3 regions of the Pseudomonas arabinosi genome follow, and region 1 is predicted to be linked to each of the others. Evidence: predicted binding sites of a transcription regulator. Region 1 holds the regulator's gene; each other region holds the start of a gene.
What was found. The regulator sigma-54, encoded in region 1, starts transcription at its own class of promoters, with help from an activator protein. The targets are predictions, from matches to a motif close to ANTGGCATNNANNTTGCTNT.
Positions count from the first base shown of each region.

Region 2: the regulator sigma-54 is predicted to act here: its motif matches at 1,823-1,842, upstream of ACMXYJ_RS09680 (flagellar basal body rod protein FlgF).
Region 3: the regulator sigma-54 is predicted to act here: its motif matches at 3,613-3,632, upstream of ACMXYJ_RS10845 (circularly permuted type 2 ATP-grasp protein).

Region 1 is NZ_CP180480.1:6,262,834-6,268,058, reverse strand. Features, by position in the region: gene rapZ (RNase adapter RapZ) at 1-146, opposite strand, end outside; gene ptsN (PTS IIA-like nitrogen regulatory protein PtsN) at 149-613, opposite strand; gene hpf (ribosome hibernation-promoting factor, HPF/YfiA family) at 626-934, opposite strand; gene ACMXYJ_RS29155 (RNA polymerase factor sigma-54) at 1,009-2,502, opposite strand; gene lptB (LPS export ABC transporter ATP-binding protein) at 2,687-3,412, opposite strand; gene lptA (lipopolysaccharide transport periplasmic protein LptA) at 3,412-3,960, opposite strand; gene lptC (LPS export ABC transporter periplasmic protein LptC) at 3,947-4,519, opposite strand; gene ACMXYJ_RS29135 (KdsC family phosphatase) at 4,527-5,051, opposite strand; gene ACMXYJ_RS29130 (KpsF/GutQ family sugar-phosphate isomerase) at 5,051-5,225, opposite strand, start outside.
Region 2 is NZ_CP180480.1:2,076,068-2,081,292, forward strand. Features, by position in the region: gene ACMXYJ_RS09675 (sigma-54-dependent transcriptional regulator) at 65-1,624, shown strand; gene ACMXYJ_RS09680 (flagellar basal body rod protein FlgF) at 1,897-2,637, shown strand; gene flgG (flagellar basal-body rod protein FlgG) at 2,683-3,468, shown strand; gene flgH (flagellar basal body L-ring protein FlgH) at 3,521-4,216, shown strand; gene ACMXYJ_RS09695 (flagellar basal body P-ring protein FlgI) at 4,244-5,225, shown strand, end outside.
Region 3 is NZ_CP180480.1:2,320,719-2,325,943, reverse strand. Features, by position in the region: gene ACMXYJ_RS10860 (c-type cytochrome) at 1-280, shown strand, start outside; gene ACMXYJ_RS10855 (transglutaminase family protein) at 403-1,212, opposite strand; gene ACMXYJ_RS10850 (alpha-E domain-containing protein) at 1,209-2,159, opposite strand; gene ACMXYJ_RS10845 (circularly permuted type 2 ATP-grasp protein) at 2,172-3,581, opposite strand; gene ACMXYJ_RS10840 (ribonuclease E inhibitor RraB) at 4,096-4,437, opposite strand; gene ACMXYJ_RS10835 (hypothetical protein) at 4,651-4,884, opposite strand; gene speE (polyamine aminopropyltransferase) at 5,053-5,225, opposite strand, start outside.

The DNA.
Region 1 (5,225 bases):
TCGGTGTGAATCAACGCGCGTTCGGCCAGTTCCGGCAACAGACCGGCGGGCAGGTTGTCGATGCAGTAGTAGCCGTTGTCCTCGAGAACATCGAGTGCGGTACTTTTACCTGAGCCGGAGCGGCCACTGACGATGATCAAGCGCATGATTAATGACCGTTTTGCTCGTCCAGGACAACCTGATACAAGGCTTCATTGCTCGGGGCGCTGCGCAGTTTTTCGCGCACTTCCTTGCGGTCGAGCATGCTGGCGATCTGGCGCAGTAACTCCAGGTGCGCATCGGTAGCAGCTTCCGGGACCAGCAGAACGAACAGCAGGTCAACCGGGGCGCCGTCGATGGCGTCGAAATCAATGGGTGCATCAAGGTGCATCAGGGCGCTGATGGGCGAGGCGCAGCCCTTCAGGCGGCAGTGGGGAATGGCGATGCCGTTGCCAAAACCGGTTGAACCGAGTTTTTCACGGGCAATCAAAGCCTCGAAGACATCTTGCATCTCCAGATCCGGCACTTCTTTGTGGATAAGGTTGGCAATTTGCTCGAGGGCTTTCTTTTTACTGCCGCCCGGCACGTTCACGAGGGAACGGCCGGGGGTCAGGATGCTTTCAAGTCGGATCATGGGTTGGGAGTGTTAACGACCGGTCGCGCCCTGGAGGAGGCTTTGGGTCTTTTCCTTATGCTTTTTGAGTTGTTTATCCAGCTTGTCGGTCAGTGCGTCGATCGCCGCGTACATATCGGTATGCTCCGCGTTTGCGACCACTTCATTGCCGGGAATATGCAGCGTGGCTTCGATTTTCTGCTTGAGCTTTTCGACCGTCATCGTGACTTGCACATTGGTGATCTTGTCGAAATGCCTCTCTAATCGTTCGAGTTTTTCGCCGATGTAGGTGCGAAGAGGTTCGGTCACTTCCAGTTGGTGTCCACTGATGTTGACTTGCATACAGCTTCTCCTTCGTTGCCAGTGCATAAAGCGGCAGGCAGAAATGCCTGCCACTGGAACGCTGTGGCGTGGCTCTACATCAACCGCTTGCGTTCGCTCGAAGGCGCGATCCCGAGGGATTCGCGGTACTTGGCGACGGTGCGGCGAGCCACCTGAATGCCTTGTGCCTCCAGTAAACCAGCGATCTTGCTGTCACTCAACGGCTTTTTCTGATTTTCCGCGGCAACCAGTTTTTTGATGATCGCGCGGATCGCCGTGGACGAGCATTCACCGCCCTCGGAGGTGCTGACGTGGCTGGAGAAAAAGTATTTCAGTTCATATATGCCCCGTGGGGTATGCATGAATTTCTGCGTGGTTACCCGTGAAATCGTCGATTCGTGCATGCCCACCGCTTCGGCGATGTCATGCAGGACCAGCGGTTTCATGGCTTCGTCGCCGTATTCAAGAAAGCCGCGCTGATGTTCGACGATCTGGGTGGCTACTTTCATCAGGGTTTCGTTGCGGCTTTGCAGGCTCTTGATGAACCAGCGGGCCTCTTGCAACTGATTGCGCATGAAGGTGTTGTCGGCGCTGGTGTCGGCGCGGCGCACGAAACCGGCGTATTGAGCGTTGACCCGCAGTCGCGGCACGGATTCCTGGTTCAGCTCCACCAGCCAGCGTTCGTTGTCCTTGCGTACGATCACGTCGGGAACGACGTATTCGGCTTCGCCGGACTCGATTTGCGAGCCTGGGCGCGGGTTGAGGCTCTGCACCAGTTCAATCACCTGGCGCAGTTCATCTTCCTTGAGCTTCATGCGACGCATCAGCTGGCTGTAGTCGCGGCTGCCAAGCAGGTCGATGTAATCGGTGACCAGGCGTTTGGCCTCGACCAGCCAAGGCGTCTTGGCGGGCAACTGGCGCAATTGCAGCAGCAGGCATTCGCCCAGGTTGCGGGCGCCGATGCCAGCGGGTTCGAATTGCTGGATGCGGTGCAGGACGGCTTCGATTTCGTCCAGTTCGATGTCCAGTTCCGGGTCGAAGGCTTCGAGAATCTCCTCAAGGGTTTCGTCCAGGTAGCCCTGATTGTTGATGCAGTCGATCAGGGTCACGGCGATCAGGCGATCAGTGTCGGACATCGGGGCCAGGTTCAGTTGCCACAGCAGGTGGCTTTGCAGGCTTTCGCCGGCCGATGTCCGGGTGGTGAAGTCCCACTCGTCGTCATCGTTGCTCGGCAGGCTGCTGGCGCTGGTCTGGTAGACGTCTTCCCACGCGGTATCGACGGGCAGTTCGTTGGGGATGCGCTCGTTCCAGTCGCCTTCCTCGAGGTTATCAACCGTCGGGGCGGTTTCCTGGTAGGAGGGTTCCTGAATGTCAGCGTTGGGTTGCTGTTCGGCTTTGTCGGCCAAGGGGTCGGCGTTATCGAAGTCGTCGCCTTCTTCCTGGCGTTCGAGCATCGGATTGGACTCCAGGGCCTCCTGGATTTCCTGTTGCAGGTCCAGGGTCGACAATTGGAGCAGGCGGATGGCCTGTTGCAGCTGCGGTGTCATCGTCAGCTGCTGGCCCATTCTCAAGACTAGCGATGGTTTCATGGCAGGGGCTTAACACCTTATTCGCCGGCGCACATGCGCCATCCACTACAGGGCGCCGAAGCGCCAAACATAAGCAAATTATATGCCCGAAACTGCAGCGTTTGCCTAGAGCGCTGTAACAATAAAAAAATGTTGATTTTTTATCGAGACAAGCGCCCGGGCAACCAGCCAGACACCTCAGTGCTTACAGGCGGAACTCATGGCCCAGATACACTTCCTTGACCAGGTCGTTGGCCAGGATGGTGGCAGAGTCACCTTCGGCGATCAGCTGGCCATCGTTGACGATGTAGGCGGTTTCGCAGATATCCAGGGTTTCACGGACGTTGTGGTCAGTGATCAGCACGCCAATGCCCTTGGCCTTGAGGTGATAGATGATCTGTTTGATGTCGCCCACCGAAATCGGGTCCACGCCGGCGAACGGTTCGTCGAGCAGGATGAATTTCGGGTTGGTAGCCAGTGCCCGGGCGATTTCCACACGACGGCGTTCACCACCGGACAGGCTCATGCCGAGGTTGTCGCGGATGTGGCTGATGTGGAATTCCTGCAGCAGGCTTTCCAGCTCTTGGCGACGACCGGCCTTGTCGAGTTCCTTGCGGGTCTCGAGGATCGCCATGATGTTGTCAGCTACCGAGAGTTTGCGGAAGATCGATGCTTCTTGCGGAAGATAGCCGATACCGGCCTTCGCACGCCCGTGCATGGGCTGGTGGCTGACATCCAGGTCGTCAATCAGTACGCGGCCCTGATCGGCCTGTACCAGGCCGACAATCATGTAAAAGCAGGTGGTCTTGCCGGCGCCGTTGGGACCTAGCAGGCCGACGATCTGACCGCTGTCGATCGACAGGCTGACGTCGCGCACAACCTGGCGGCTCTTGTAGCTCTTGGCCAGATGCTGAGCTTTCAGAGTTGCCATTACTGGGCCTTTTTCTCGTCGGTTTTCGGCTTGGGCTGGATCACCATGTCGATGCGCGGACGCGACTCGGTGACCTTGTTGCCCGTCGCGCGACCGGCGCTCGCAAGCTTTTTGACCGTGTCGTAGACGATTTTCTCGCCTTGGGTGACGTTGTTGTCCTTGTCGATGACTTTGGCGCGATCGATCAATACGACGCGGTTTTGCGAGGCGTGGTACTGGATGGTCACTCCGTAGCCTTGAACAGGCTTGGTGTCGCCAGCCGTCTGCATCTGCTCGAAGTAGGCCAGATTGCCCACCGAAGTCACCACGTCGATGTCGCCGGCCGGGGTGCGGGTGATGGTTACAGTATTGCCTTTAACAATCATCGAGCCCTGGGTAATGATCACGTCACCTTTATAGGTGGCAACACCATTCTTGTCGTCCAGTTGGGCATCGTCGGCCTGGATGCGGATAGGCTGCTCTTGATCGTTCGGCAGAGCCCAGGCGCTCACGCTTCCCAGTGCTGCGCTCAGACCGAGCAAAATAGGGAGGGTTTTAACGAGCCTCATACTGTCCTCTTACGTTCGATAGCAGGTGTATCCTGCTTTCTTTCAAATACGCTTTCATTCCCTTGCCAGTCGACACACCACCAGCGCCGTCGATTCTAACGGGTTGCTCGGTCTGCGCATATTGCTGCTGCGGGAACACTGTCATGCGGGTGGTGGTAATCAGTGTCTTGCGGTTTTTCTCGTCGAAGCGCGTGATGCGCACCGAGTCAATCAGCTCGACCTGAGTGCCGTCGGGATTCACTTCGCCGTGCTCGCTCTGGACATGCCACGGAAACTCGGTGCCGCGGAACATGTTCAGGTCTGGATTGGTCAACAGCGTCACTTCGGTGGCTTTCAGGTGTTCAACCTTGTCGGACGTCATTTCGTATTGCAGTTTGCCGTCCGACAGGTATTGCACGCTGTGGGCGTTGATCGCGTAATAGTCGATCGCGGTTTCATCGATCTTTGCCACCGGCTGATCGAGGAAGCGTTCCGGGCTGATGTTCCAGTAGCCGACCGCCGCGAATATCGCTGCGATGCAACCGAACACCAGGAATTTGCGAATCTTTTTGCTCAGCATAGTTGGCTCACAGGTACGCGGCATTTGCCGCATCAAGGCGGCCCTGCGCGCGCAGGATCAATTCGCAGAATTCGCGAGCGGCACCCTCGCCACCACTGGCCTTGGTGATGCCGTGGGCGTGTTCACGGACGAAACTGGCAGCGTTTGCCACCGCCATGCCCAGGCCGACGCGGCGAATCACCGGCAGGTCCGGCAGGTCGTCGCCGAGATAGGCGACTTGTTCATAGCTTAGGTTGAGTTGGGCAAGAAGCTCATCGAGCACCACCAGTTTGTCTTCGCGCCCCTGGTACACGTGTGGAATGCCGAGGTTCTTCGCTCGTCGTTCGACCACCGGGGTCTTGCGGCCGCTGATGATAGCGGTCTGCACGCCGGCTGCCATCAACATCTTGATGCCTTGGCCGTCGAGGGTGTTGAACGTCTTGAATTCGCTGCCGTCTTCGAGGAAGTACAGGCGTCCGTCAGTCAGTACGCCATCGACGTCAAAAACCGCCAGTTTGATGTTCTTGCCGCGTTGCAGCAGGTCGGTGCTCATTACATTACTCCTGCACGCAGCAGGTCGGACAGGTTGAAGGCGCCGATCGGACGGTCCTCCTTGTCCACCACTACCAGCGCGTTGATTCGATGGTCTTCCATGATTTTCAGGGCTTCGGCTGCCAGCATATCGGCCCGGGCGGTCTTGCCATGAACAGTCATGACCTCATCGATG
Region 2 (5,225 bases), 2.7 Mb from region 1:
AGTTGGCGCCTGTGCAGAAAAATCCGTGCTCAGGCCCTCGATCACTCCTGTTTCGGGCCTTTATATGCGTATCAAAGTCCACTGCCAGAACCGCATCGGTATCCTGCGCGACATTCTCAACCTGCTGGTGGAGTACGGGATCAACGTCGCTCGCGGCGAGGTCGGCGGTGAGCATGGCAACGCGATCTACCTGCATTGCCCTAACCTGATCAACATTCAGTTCCAGGCGTTGCGTCCGAAATTCGAATCGATTGCCGGGGTCTTCGGCGTCAAGCGTGTAGGGCTGATGCCCAGCGAGCGTCGGCACATGGAACTCAATGCGTTGCTCGGCGCCTTGGAGTTTCCGGTGCTGTCGATCGACATGGGCGGTTCGATCGTCGCGGCCAACCGCGCGGCGGCGCAGTTGCTCGGCGTGCGGGTGGATGAGGTGCCAGGGATTCCGCTGTCGCGTTACGCCGAGGATTTCGACTTGCCGGAACTGGTGCGCGCCAACAAGTCGCGGATCAACGGCCTGCGGGTGAAGGTAAAGGGCGACGTGTTTCTCGCCGACATCGCGCCACTGCAATCGGAGCATGACGACAGCGAAGCCATGGCCGGCGCGGTGCTCACGCTACACCGCGCCGACCGGGTAGGGGAGCGCATCTATAACGTGCGCAAGCAGGAACTGCGCGGTTTCGACAGCATTTTCCAAAGCTCGAAGGTGATGGCTGCGGTGGTGCGCGAAGCCCGACGCATGGCGCCGCTGGATGCGCCGCTATTAATAGAAGGTGAAACCGGTACGGGAAAAGAGTTGTTGGCGCGAGCCTGCCACCTGGCGAGTCCGCGGGGCCAGTCACCGTTGATGGCGCTCAACTGCGCCGGCCTGCCGGAATCCATGGCTGAGACTGAGCTGTTCGGCTACGGCCCCGGCGCTTTCGAAGGGGCGCGGGCCGAAGGCAAACTCGGGCTGCTGGAACTGACGGCGGGCGGTACGCTGTTTCTCGATGGCGTCGGGGAAATGAGCCCGCGTTTACAGGTGAAATTGCTGCGTTTCCTGCAGGACGGTTGCTTCCGTCGTGTGGGCAGCGATGAAGAGGTTTATCTGGATGTGCGGGTGATCTGCGCGACGCAGGTCGACCTGTCCGAGTTATGCGCGCGCGGGGAGTTTCGCCAGGACTTGTATCACCGCTTGAACGTGCTTTCGCTGCACATCCCGCCACTGCGCGAATGCCTCGATGGTCTGACGCCGCTGGTGGAACACTTCCTCGATCAGGCCAGTCGGCAGATCGGTTGCCCGCTGCCGAAACTGGCGCCGGCGGCGATGGAGCGGCTCAGTCACTACCACTGGCCGGGCAATGTTCGGCAATTGGAGAACGTGTTGTTCCAGGCGGTTTCCTTGTGCGAGGGCGGGACGGTGAAGGCCGAACATATTCGCCTGCCGGACTACGGCGTGCGTCAGCCACTTGGCGATTTCTCGCTCGAGGGCGGGTTGGACGAGATTGTCGGGCGCTTCGAGAAAGCGGTGCTGGAGCGTTTGTATTCCGAGCACCCGAGCAGTCGGCAACTGGGCAAGCGGTTGGGGGTTTCGCATACGACCATTGCCAATAAGTTGCGTGAGTATGAAGTTGGTAAAGACAACACCTGAAGATCAAAAGATCGCAGCCTTCGGCAGCTCCTACATTTAGATCCCGATACCTGTAGGAGCTGGCGAAGTCTGCGATCTTTTGATCTGTTGCCGCGAAGCGGCATAACACCGCCGGTTTTTCGTCTTCGACACAATCCTCCAATCCCTCCTGAATCCCTCAAGTCCTTTGTTTGCCGGGCCCTGCGCCGCCAGAAAAAAGTTGGTCTGCAAATTGCTTATGGCTCAGCAGTACAGCAGTGGGCGGCAAACGTCCGGCATGCAGAGGAAAGAGTGTGGACAAGTACCTTTATGTGGCAATGACCGGCGCCAGCCAGAATGCACTGGCGCAGAAGGCTCATGCGAACAACCTGGCGAACATCTCCACCAACGGTTTCCAGAAAGACCTGGAGCAGGCGCGTTCGATGCCGGTGTTCGGTGACAGCTTTCCGGCGCGTGCGTTTGCCCTGTCCGAACGTCCGGCCACCGATTTCTCCCCTGGCGCATTGGTGGAAACCGGTCGCGACCTCGATGTCGCGGTGCAAGGCAATGGCTGGATCGCCGTGCAGAACCCTGACGGCGGCGAAAGCTACGTGCGCACCGGCAGCCTGAACGTCGACGCCCTGGGCGTACTGCGGGCCGGCAACGGTATGCCGGTGATGGGCAATGGCGGGCCGATTGCCGTGCCGCCCGAGCAGCAAATCGAAGTGGGCGAGGACGGCACCATCAGCATTCGTGCGATGGGCGAAGGTCCTCGCGTGATGGCGGAAGTCGACCGCATCAAGCTGGTTAATCCTGACTTCAAGAACATGACCAAAGGCCTGGACGGTTCGATCCACACCAAGGACGGCAAGCCGGCGCAAGCCGATGCCGACGTCAAACTGGTGTCCGGTTTCCTTGAGTCGAGCAACGTCAACGCCGTGGAAGAGATGACCTCGGTGCTGGCCTTGGCCAAGCAGTTCGAACTGCACATCAAGATGATGAACACCGCCAAAGAAGACGACCAGGCCATGGCTCGGGTCTTGCAGATCAGCTAATTATCAGAACGTCGCGCCGTAAAACAGGCGCACGAGGAGAATCGAATGCTTCCGGCTCTATGGGTTGCCAAAACAGGTCTGTCCGCCCAGGACACCAACCTGACGACCATTTCCAACAACCTGGCCAACGTGTCGACCACGGGTTTCAAACGTGACCGCGCCGAGTTCCAGGACTTGCTCTACCAGATCAAACGCCAGCCAGGCGCCCAGTCGACCCAGGACAGTGAACTGCCGTCGGGTCTGCAATTGGGTACCGGTGTGCGCATTGTCGGCACCCAGAAAAACTTCACCGCCGGCAGTCTGCAAACCACCGAGCAGCCGTTGGACATGGCCATCGACGGTCGTGGTTTCTTCCAGATTCTGCAGCCGGACGGCACGACTTCCTACACCCGTGACGGTACGTTCCACCTGGACTCCAACGGTCAGATCGTGAACTCCAGTGGCTTCGCCCTGGAACCGGCCATTGTCATCCCGAACGATGCCCAGACCTTCACGGTCGGTCGCGACGGCACCGTTTCCGTCACCGTTGCCGGCAACCCGGCCTCCCAGGTGATCGGCAACCTGCAAACCGCCGACTTCATCAACCCGGCCGGTCTGCAGGCTGTGGGCAACAACCTGTTCCTGGAAACCGCGGCCAGCGGCGCGCCGCAAGTCGGCACCCCGGGCCTGGCCGGTTTCGGCACCACGCTGCAGAACACCCTGGAAACCTCGAACGTCAGCACCGTTGAAGAGATGGTCAACATGATCACCACTCAGCGCGCTTACGAGATGAACTCCAAGGTGATTTCCACCGCCGACCAGATGCTCTCGTTCGTAACGCAGAATCTGTAATCAAGTCTATGAGGCGACCATGAGGTCGCCTGCAACACCGTGAGGTAGGGTCATGAATCGCTTCGTATCTGTTCTGGCACTGAGTGGGGCCGTCGTGCTCGCGGGCTGCGTTGCCCCGCCGCCCAAGCCCAATGACCCTTACTACGCCCCGGTGTTGCCGCGCACACCATTGCCGGCTGCCGCCAACAACGGCTCGATCTACCAGGCCGGTTTCGAACAGAACCTGTACAGCGACCGCAAGGCGTTCCGGGTCGGTGACATCATCACCATCACCCTGAACGAACGCACCCAGGCCAGCAAGAACGCCAATTCGCAAATGGCCAAGAACAGCAAGACCGACATCGGCCTGAGCTCGTTTTTCGGCGGCGGCCTGAGCACCAGTGATCCGGTGGGCAGCGGTAGCCTGAGTCTGGACGTTGGTTACGAAGGTGACCGCGCAACCAAGGGCGACAGCAAGTCCGGCCAGAGCAACAGCCTGACTGGTTCGATCACCGTGACCGTCGCTGATGTGTTGCCCAACGGCATCATCGCCGTGCGTGGCGAGAAGTGGCTGACCCTCAACACCGGTGATGAGCTGGTGCGGATTGCCGGGCTCGTTCGCGCCGATGACATCGCCACCGATAACACTGTGTCGTCGACCCGTGTCGCCGATGCGCGCATCACCTATTCGGGCACCGGTGCATTTGCCGATGCGAGTCAGCCAGGCTGGTTCGACCGTTTCTTCCTCAGCCCGCTGTTCCCTTTCTAGGTGGCCACGTTGAATCTTAAACACCTCATGGTGGCCGCCCTGATGCTGTCCGCAGCGTTCAACGCTCAAGCCGAGCGGCTGAAGGACATCGCCAGTATTTCCGGCGTTCGTTCCAACCAATTGATCGGCTACGGCCTGGTGGTAGGACTTAACGGTACCGGCGACCAGACGACGCAAACCCCGTTCACCCTGCAGACCTTCAACAACATGCTCTCGCAGTTCGGCATCAAGGTGCCGCCGGGTTCGGGCAACGTGCAGTTGAAGAACGTCGCGGCGGTGTCGATCAGTGCTGATTTGCCGGCGTTCGCCAAGCCGGGTCAACAGGTCGACATTACCGTATCGTCCATCGGTAACTCCAAGAGCCTGCGCGGCGGCACCTTGCTGCTGACGCCGCTCAAGGGGATCGACGGCAACGTCTATGCGATCGCCCAGGGCAACCTGGTGGTCGGCGGTTTTGATGCTGAAGGTCGTGACGGTTCGAAGATCACTGTCAACGTTCCGTCGGCCGGTCGTATCCCGGGCGGTGCATCGGTTGAGCGTTCGGTGCCGAGCGGTTTCAACCAGGGCAACAGCTTGACGCTGAACCTCAATCGTTCGGACTTCACCACGGCCAAGCGCATCGTCGACAAGATCAACAATATGCTCGGCCCTGGCGTTGCCCAGGCCATCGACGGCGGTTCGATTCGCGTCAGTGCGCCACTCGATCCGAGTCAGCGCGTCGACTATTTGTCGATCATCGAGAACCTTGAAGTCGACCCGGGTCAGGCGGTGGCGAAAGTCATCATCAACTCGCGGACCGGCACCATCGTGATCGGCCAGAACGTCAAGGTTTCCCCGGCCGCCGTGACCCACGGCAGCCTGACCGTGACCATCACCGAAGACCCGATCGTCAGCCAGCCCGGTCCTCTGTCCAATGGGCAGACGGCGGTCGTGCCGCGCTCGCGGGTCAACGCCCAGCAGGAAGCCAAGCCGATGTTCAAGTTCGGTCCGGGAACCACCCTCGACGAAA
Region 3 (5,225 bases), 3.0 Mb from region 1:
GAACAAGGGCTTTGCGCTGTTTCAGAAGAATTGCCTGGCGTGCCATCGATTGAACGGCGCCGGGGATGCGCAGTTTGGGCCGGACCTGAATATTCCGTTTAACCCGACCGAGTATTTCGGCGCGGATTTCCTCAAGCGCTACATTCGTGATCCGCAGAGCTTGCGCCAGTGGCCACAGGCGAAGATGCCCGGGTTCTCGGCGACGGTCTTGCCGGACGGGGATCTGGAGAGGTTGGTGGGGTATTTGAAGCACATGGCAGGACGGAAGGTTAAGCCCTGACACCAATCCCCTTGTGGGAGCGAGCCTGCTCGCGATAGCGGACGTTCAGTCAGTAAATCTGTGGCTGACACACCGCTATCGCGAGCAGGCTCGCTCCCACAGGGGATTTATGAAATCCCGGATTATTGCTGTTGGACTGAGATAATCGGGATCGGCGTTGGCGAAACAAACACCTTCGCATGCATCTGCTCGCAACCCCCGCCACGCCGCATGCCACGCACCGGGCAGGCGTCCAGGTAATCCAGGCCCACCGCCAGTTTCAGATGACGCTCGGGCCGTGCCAATTCATTGGTCACGTCGAAGCTGTACCAGGCGTCATCGAGCCAGGCTTCCGCCCAGGCGTGACTGGCCAGGTGTTCACTGTTCTCGCTGTACAAATAGCCCGACACATAACGCGACGGAATGCCCAGGCTACGGGCGCAGGCGAGAAAGGCGTGGGTGTGGTCCTGACAGACGCCCGAACGCCCGGCGAAAGCCTGGGCGGCGCTGGTGTCCACTTCGGTGGAGCCCGGCGTGTAGGTCATGTGCTGGTTCAGGCCATGCATCAAGTCGATCAGCGCCGTGCGATCCCGGCGTTGCTTGCATTCCTTCTCGGCGAACGCACGCAGGGCTTCGTCGGCTTCGGTCAGGCGCGTGAAACGCAGGAACGGCAGCGCCGACTGGCTTTCATGCTCCGCCTCGCGCAATTCGTCGATGTCCACCTGCCCACGAGCGCCAATGATGATCGCCTCGTGAGGCTCATCCATGGTCAGCACGTGCAGGATGTTGCCGAACGGATCGAGTTGCGCGCGCACCGGACGCGGCAAATCGAGCTGCCAGCTGAGCACATGCTGGCGCTCGCTGTCGTGGGGTGTCAGTCGCAGGTACTGGATGCTCGCCCGCACCTGATCTTCGTAGTGATAGGTGGTCTCGTGGCTAATGGAAAGTCTCATGCAGCCTCCAGGTAAGAACTGTGTATGGCGTTACCCAACTGGCGCACCAGCGGGATGAATTCGGTCAGCCAGGCGTGCAGGCCTTCGTCGAGAATTTCGGTGATGCCGGTGTAGCGCAGGCGTGCGTCCATTTCCGCTGCCAGGCGTTGCGCGGGACGGCCGTTGGCCCCCGGCAGCTGGGCAAGGATCTGGTCGATTTCTTCGGTGCAGGCGCGCAATGAACGCGGCACGTCAGCGCGCAGCAACAGCAACTCGGCCACATGCCGGGCGCCGGGTGCATCGCGGTAGATCTCGGTGTAGGCCTCGAACGAGGACAACGCCCGCAGCAAAGCACTCCACTGGTAATACGCGTGCGCGGTGCCATCGCTGACCGCCTCGGCCTGATCGCCAGCCATTTCGTAGCGGGCGTCGAGCAGGCGCAGCGTGTTGTCGGCCCTTTCGATAAACGTCCCCAGACGAATGAAGCGGAACGCATCGTTACGCATGATCGTGCCGTAGGACGCGCCGCGGAACAGGTGGGAACGTTCCTTGATCCACTCGCAGAAACGGCTCATGCCGTAGCGACTCAAGCCCTGATCGGCAATCCCGCGGATCTCCAGCCAGGTGGCATTGATGTTTTCCCACATGTCGGCGGTGATTCGCCCACGTACCGCATGGGCGCTGGCCCGCGCGGCGCCGAGGCAGCTGTAGATGCTCGCCGGGTTGGCCGCGTCCAGGGCGAAGAAATGCAGCAGCCGTTCAGCGTGCAATTCGCCGTGGCGCTCCAGGTAATCGTCCAGGGTGCCGGTGATCAGCAACGGCATGGCGAGTTCATGCAGGCCGTCACCACGGCCATCCTGCGGCATCAGCGACAGCGAATAACTGATGTCGAGCATCCGTGCGAGGTTTTCCGCCCGCTCCAGGTAACGCGACATCCAATACAAATCCGAGGCAGTTCTACTTAACATGGCAGGCTTCCTTCAATCCTCGACCACCCAGGTGTCCTTGGTTCCACCGCCCTGGGATGAATTCACCACCAGGGAGCCTTCGCGCAGGGCAACACGGGTCAAACCGCCGGGCACAACCCGGGTTTCGCGGCCAGACAATACAAACGGACGCAGGTCGATGTGGCGTGGAGCAATGCCGTTTTCGACAAAGGTCGGACAGGTCGACAGGGACAACGTCGGTTGTGCGATGTACGCATGGGGTTTGGCTTTGATCCGCGCGCGGAAAGACTCGATTTCCGCCGCCGTTGCCGCCGGCCCAACCAGCATTCCATAACCGCCGGAGCCCTGGGTTTCCTTGACCACCAACTCTGGAAGATTGGCCAGTACGTGGGACAGTTCGGAGGGATTACGACACTGCCACGTCGGCACATTCTTCAGAATCGGCTCTTCATCCAGGTAGAAACGGATCATGTCCGTGACGAAGGGATACACCGACTTGTCGTCCGCGACCCCGGTACCGATGGCATTGGCCAGCACCACGTTGCCGGAGCGATAGGACGACAGCAGCCCTGGAACGCCAAGCATCGAGTCCGGGTTGAACGCCAGCGGATCAAGGAACGCATCGTCGAGGCGACGGTAGATCACGTCGACGGCTTTCGGCCCGTCCGTGGTGCGCATGAACACCTTGTCATCCCGCACGAACAAGTCCGCGCCTTCCACCAGTTCAACGCCCATTTCCCGCGCCAGAAATGCATGTTCAAAGAACGCGCTGTTGAAACGACCCGGCGTCAGTACCACCACGCTCGGGTTATCAATCGGGCTGGAGCTTTTCAGGGTGTCGAGCAACAGGTTCGGATAGTGGTCGATAGGGGCAATGCGCTGGGCCGCGAACAATTCGGGGAACAACCGCATCATCATCTTGCGGTCTTCCAGCATGTAGCTGACGCCGCTCGGTGTACGAAGGTTGTCTTCCAGCACGTAGTAAGTGCCGTCGCCATCGCGCACCAGATCGACACCGGAGATGTGGGAATAGATATCGCGGTGCAGATTCAGCCCTTGCATCGCCAACTGGTATTGCTCGTTGGCCAGCACTTGCTCGGCCGGGATTATGCCGGCCTTGATAATGCGCTGCTCGTGATAAAGGTCGGCGAGGAACATGTTCAACGCCTTGACCCGCTGAATGCAGCCGCGCTCGACAACTCGCCATTCACTGGCGGGGATGCTGCGGGGGATGGTGTCGAAGGGAATCAGGCGCTCTGTCCCTTGCTCATCACCATAGAGCGTGAATGTTATCCCGGCGCGATGAAATAGCAGATCGGCCTCGCGTCGCCGTTGTGCCAAAAGCTCGTCAGGCGTTTCGGACAGCCAACGGGCAAACTCCCGATAATGCGGGCGGACCTGGCCGCCGGCATCGTACATCTCATCAAAATAGGTGCGGATCATGCCGTACTCCTTGTCACCCGGACATCTGGGCTTCGCAAAGCCCGTGCCATCGGCATAAACGCTTTGATATCAATCAGTTGGATAATTGCACTGCACGCACCGCACCAATCCTGTGCGGTAAATGCCCCCACCTGATCGCCCCCGCTTCATTGCGAAGCAATGTTGTCGCCTATCACCAGCATAGCCAGAGTTGATTTCACTGCCCGGGAGTCGATGCGGATAATCCGCCCATTCGCTGGAAAACTTGATGAACTTCCCTTTAGCCGCCTGTTTAGGCGGTTTTTTTTTGCGTTTTTGAAACGTTATGAATCAAAAGCACGATCAAGAGATCGCAGCCTCGTTTCACTCGACAGCTCCTACAGGGTGCACGCCATCCCAATTGATAAACGCCATCCCAACGTAGGAGCTGCCGAAGGCTGCGATCTTTTGATCTTGCTTTTGACTTGATCACCCCCGAAACGAAAACGGCCAACCCTGAGGTCAGCCGTTGCTGAGTGTTGTCACTGTTCATAAGTTATGCGAGTCGCCCTCGTACCTCCTGCTTGACGCCCCATCCTTCGATGATGCCGCCCAAAGGCTCGACCACCGCCTCGAAATCCTGCTCAAAATCGCCGATGCCGTCATAAGTGGCGTACATCACTTTGCTCAGTTCCAGGTACCACGCGCCGTCATCGCGCACGCTGATTTGTGCATTCATGGATTCACCACAGTAATGCCCTGCCGCCCTGCGTGCCCGCTCCTCGTCCGGGAAAATGGCGTAGAACTCGATGGGATGGAATCGTGAAAAGTCGAAACCGCCTTCTTTCATGCGGCGCAAGACGCTGGTGCTGATGTCTTCTTGATAGGCTGTGCTCATGAAACGTCCCCCTCAGACTGATGGATAGACTTTCCGTATTCCCGGCACTCGCAACCGAATGGGGCGAGCGATGCGGCAACAACGTTGCCGGTGGGAAGCAAGCATGTAGCTGACAAGACCAGACCTTAGCGATCCGTTCGCTGATCTCGATTGCAGAGTAGCCTCAAGAGAGAGCCGCTGCCAAGGCCTGGTTAGGAATGTGACAGGAGATGTTCAGATTGGCGTGATGCCGAGGATTTGAATGGCGTTCTGCGCTTTCAGACTTTTGACGCTCGCATCAGCGGTTCGCCCTTCCAGATCATTCAGATCCAGCTCGGCAGCGACAGGAAGGAGGCGTGCCTTGATGAGTTTGGCGGCGTGCTCATTATCCGGGCACTCCTCGCACTCAAAGACCTCATCGACTGTTTCACCGTGATCATCCACGAAAGTGATTTTCCACTTTTGCATCAGTGCCTCCTCGATAAAACCCATGGATGGGCTTACATGTATCTCGACATTCTTCCCCGGCCAATCGTTCAACCGGACCTTCTACACCTATAAGTGAAGCATGAAAAAAGGGCCGTCTCCTGTGTGTTTTCACACAACCTGAGAGGGCCCTTTCTGGCTTGCTCGATATCAGTCGTTGCTAGGCTTGTTCACAGCCTGCAGGACGTATTGCGGCAAGGCGAACGCGCCGATGTGGATTTCCGGGTTGTAGTAGCGGGTGATGATGCCGCTGCCGGCGAAGCGCTGCTGCAGGGTTTCGCGGGACAACTTGCGATAGGCGGTATTGGTCGCGCCCCAGGCGA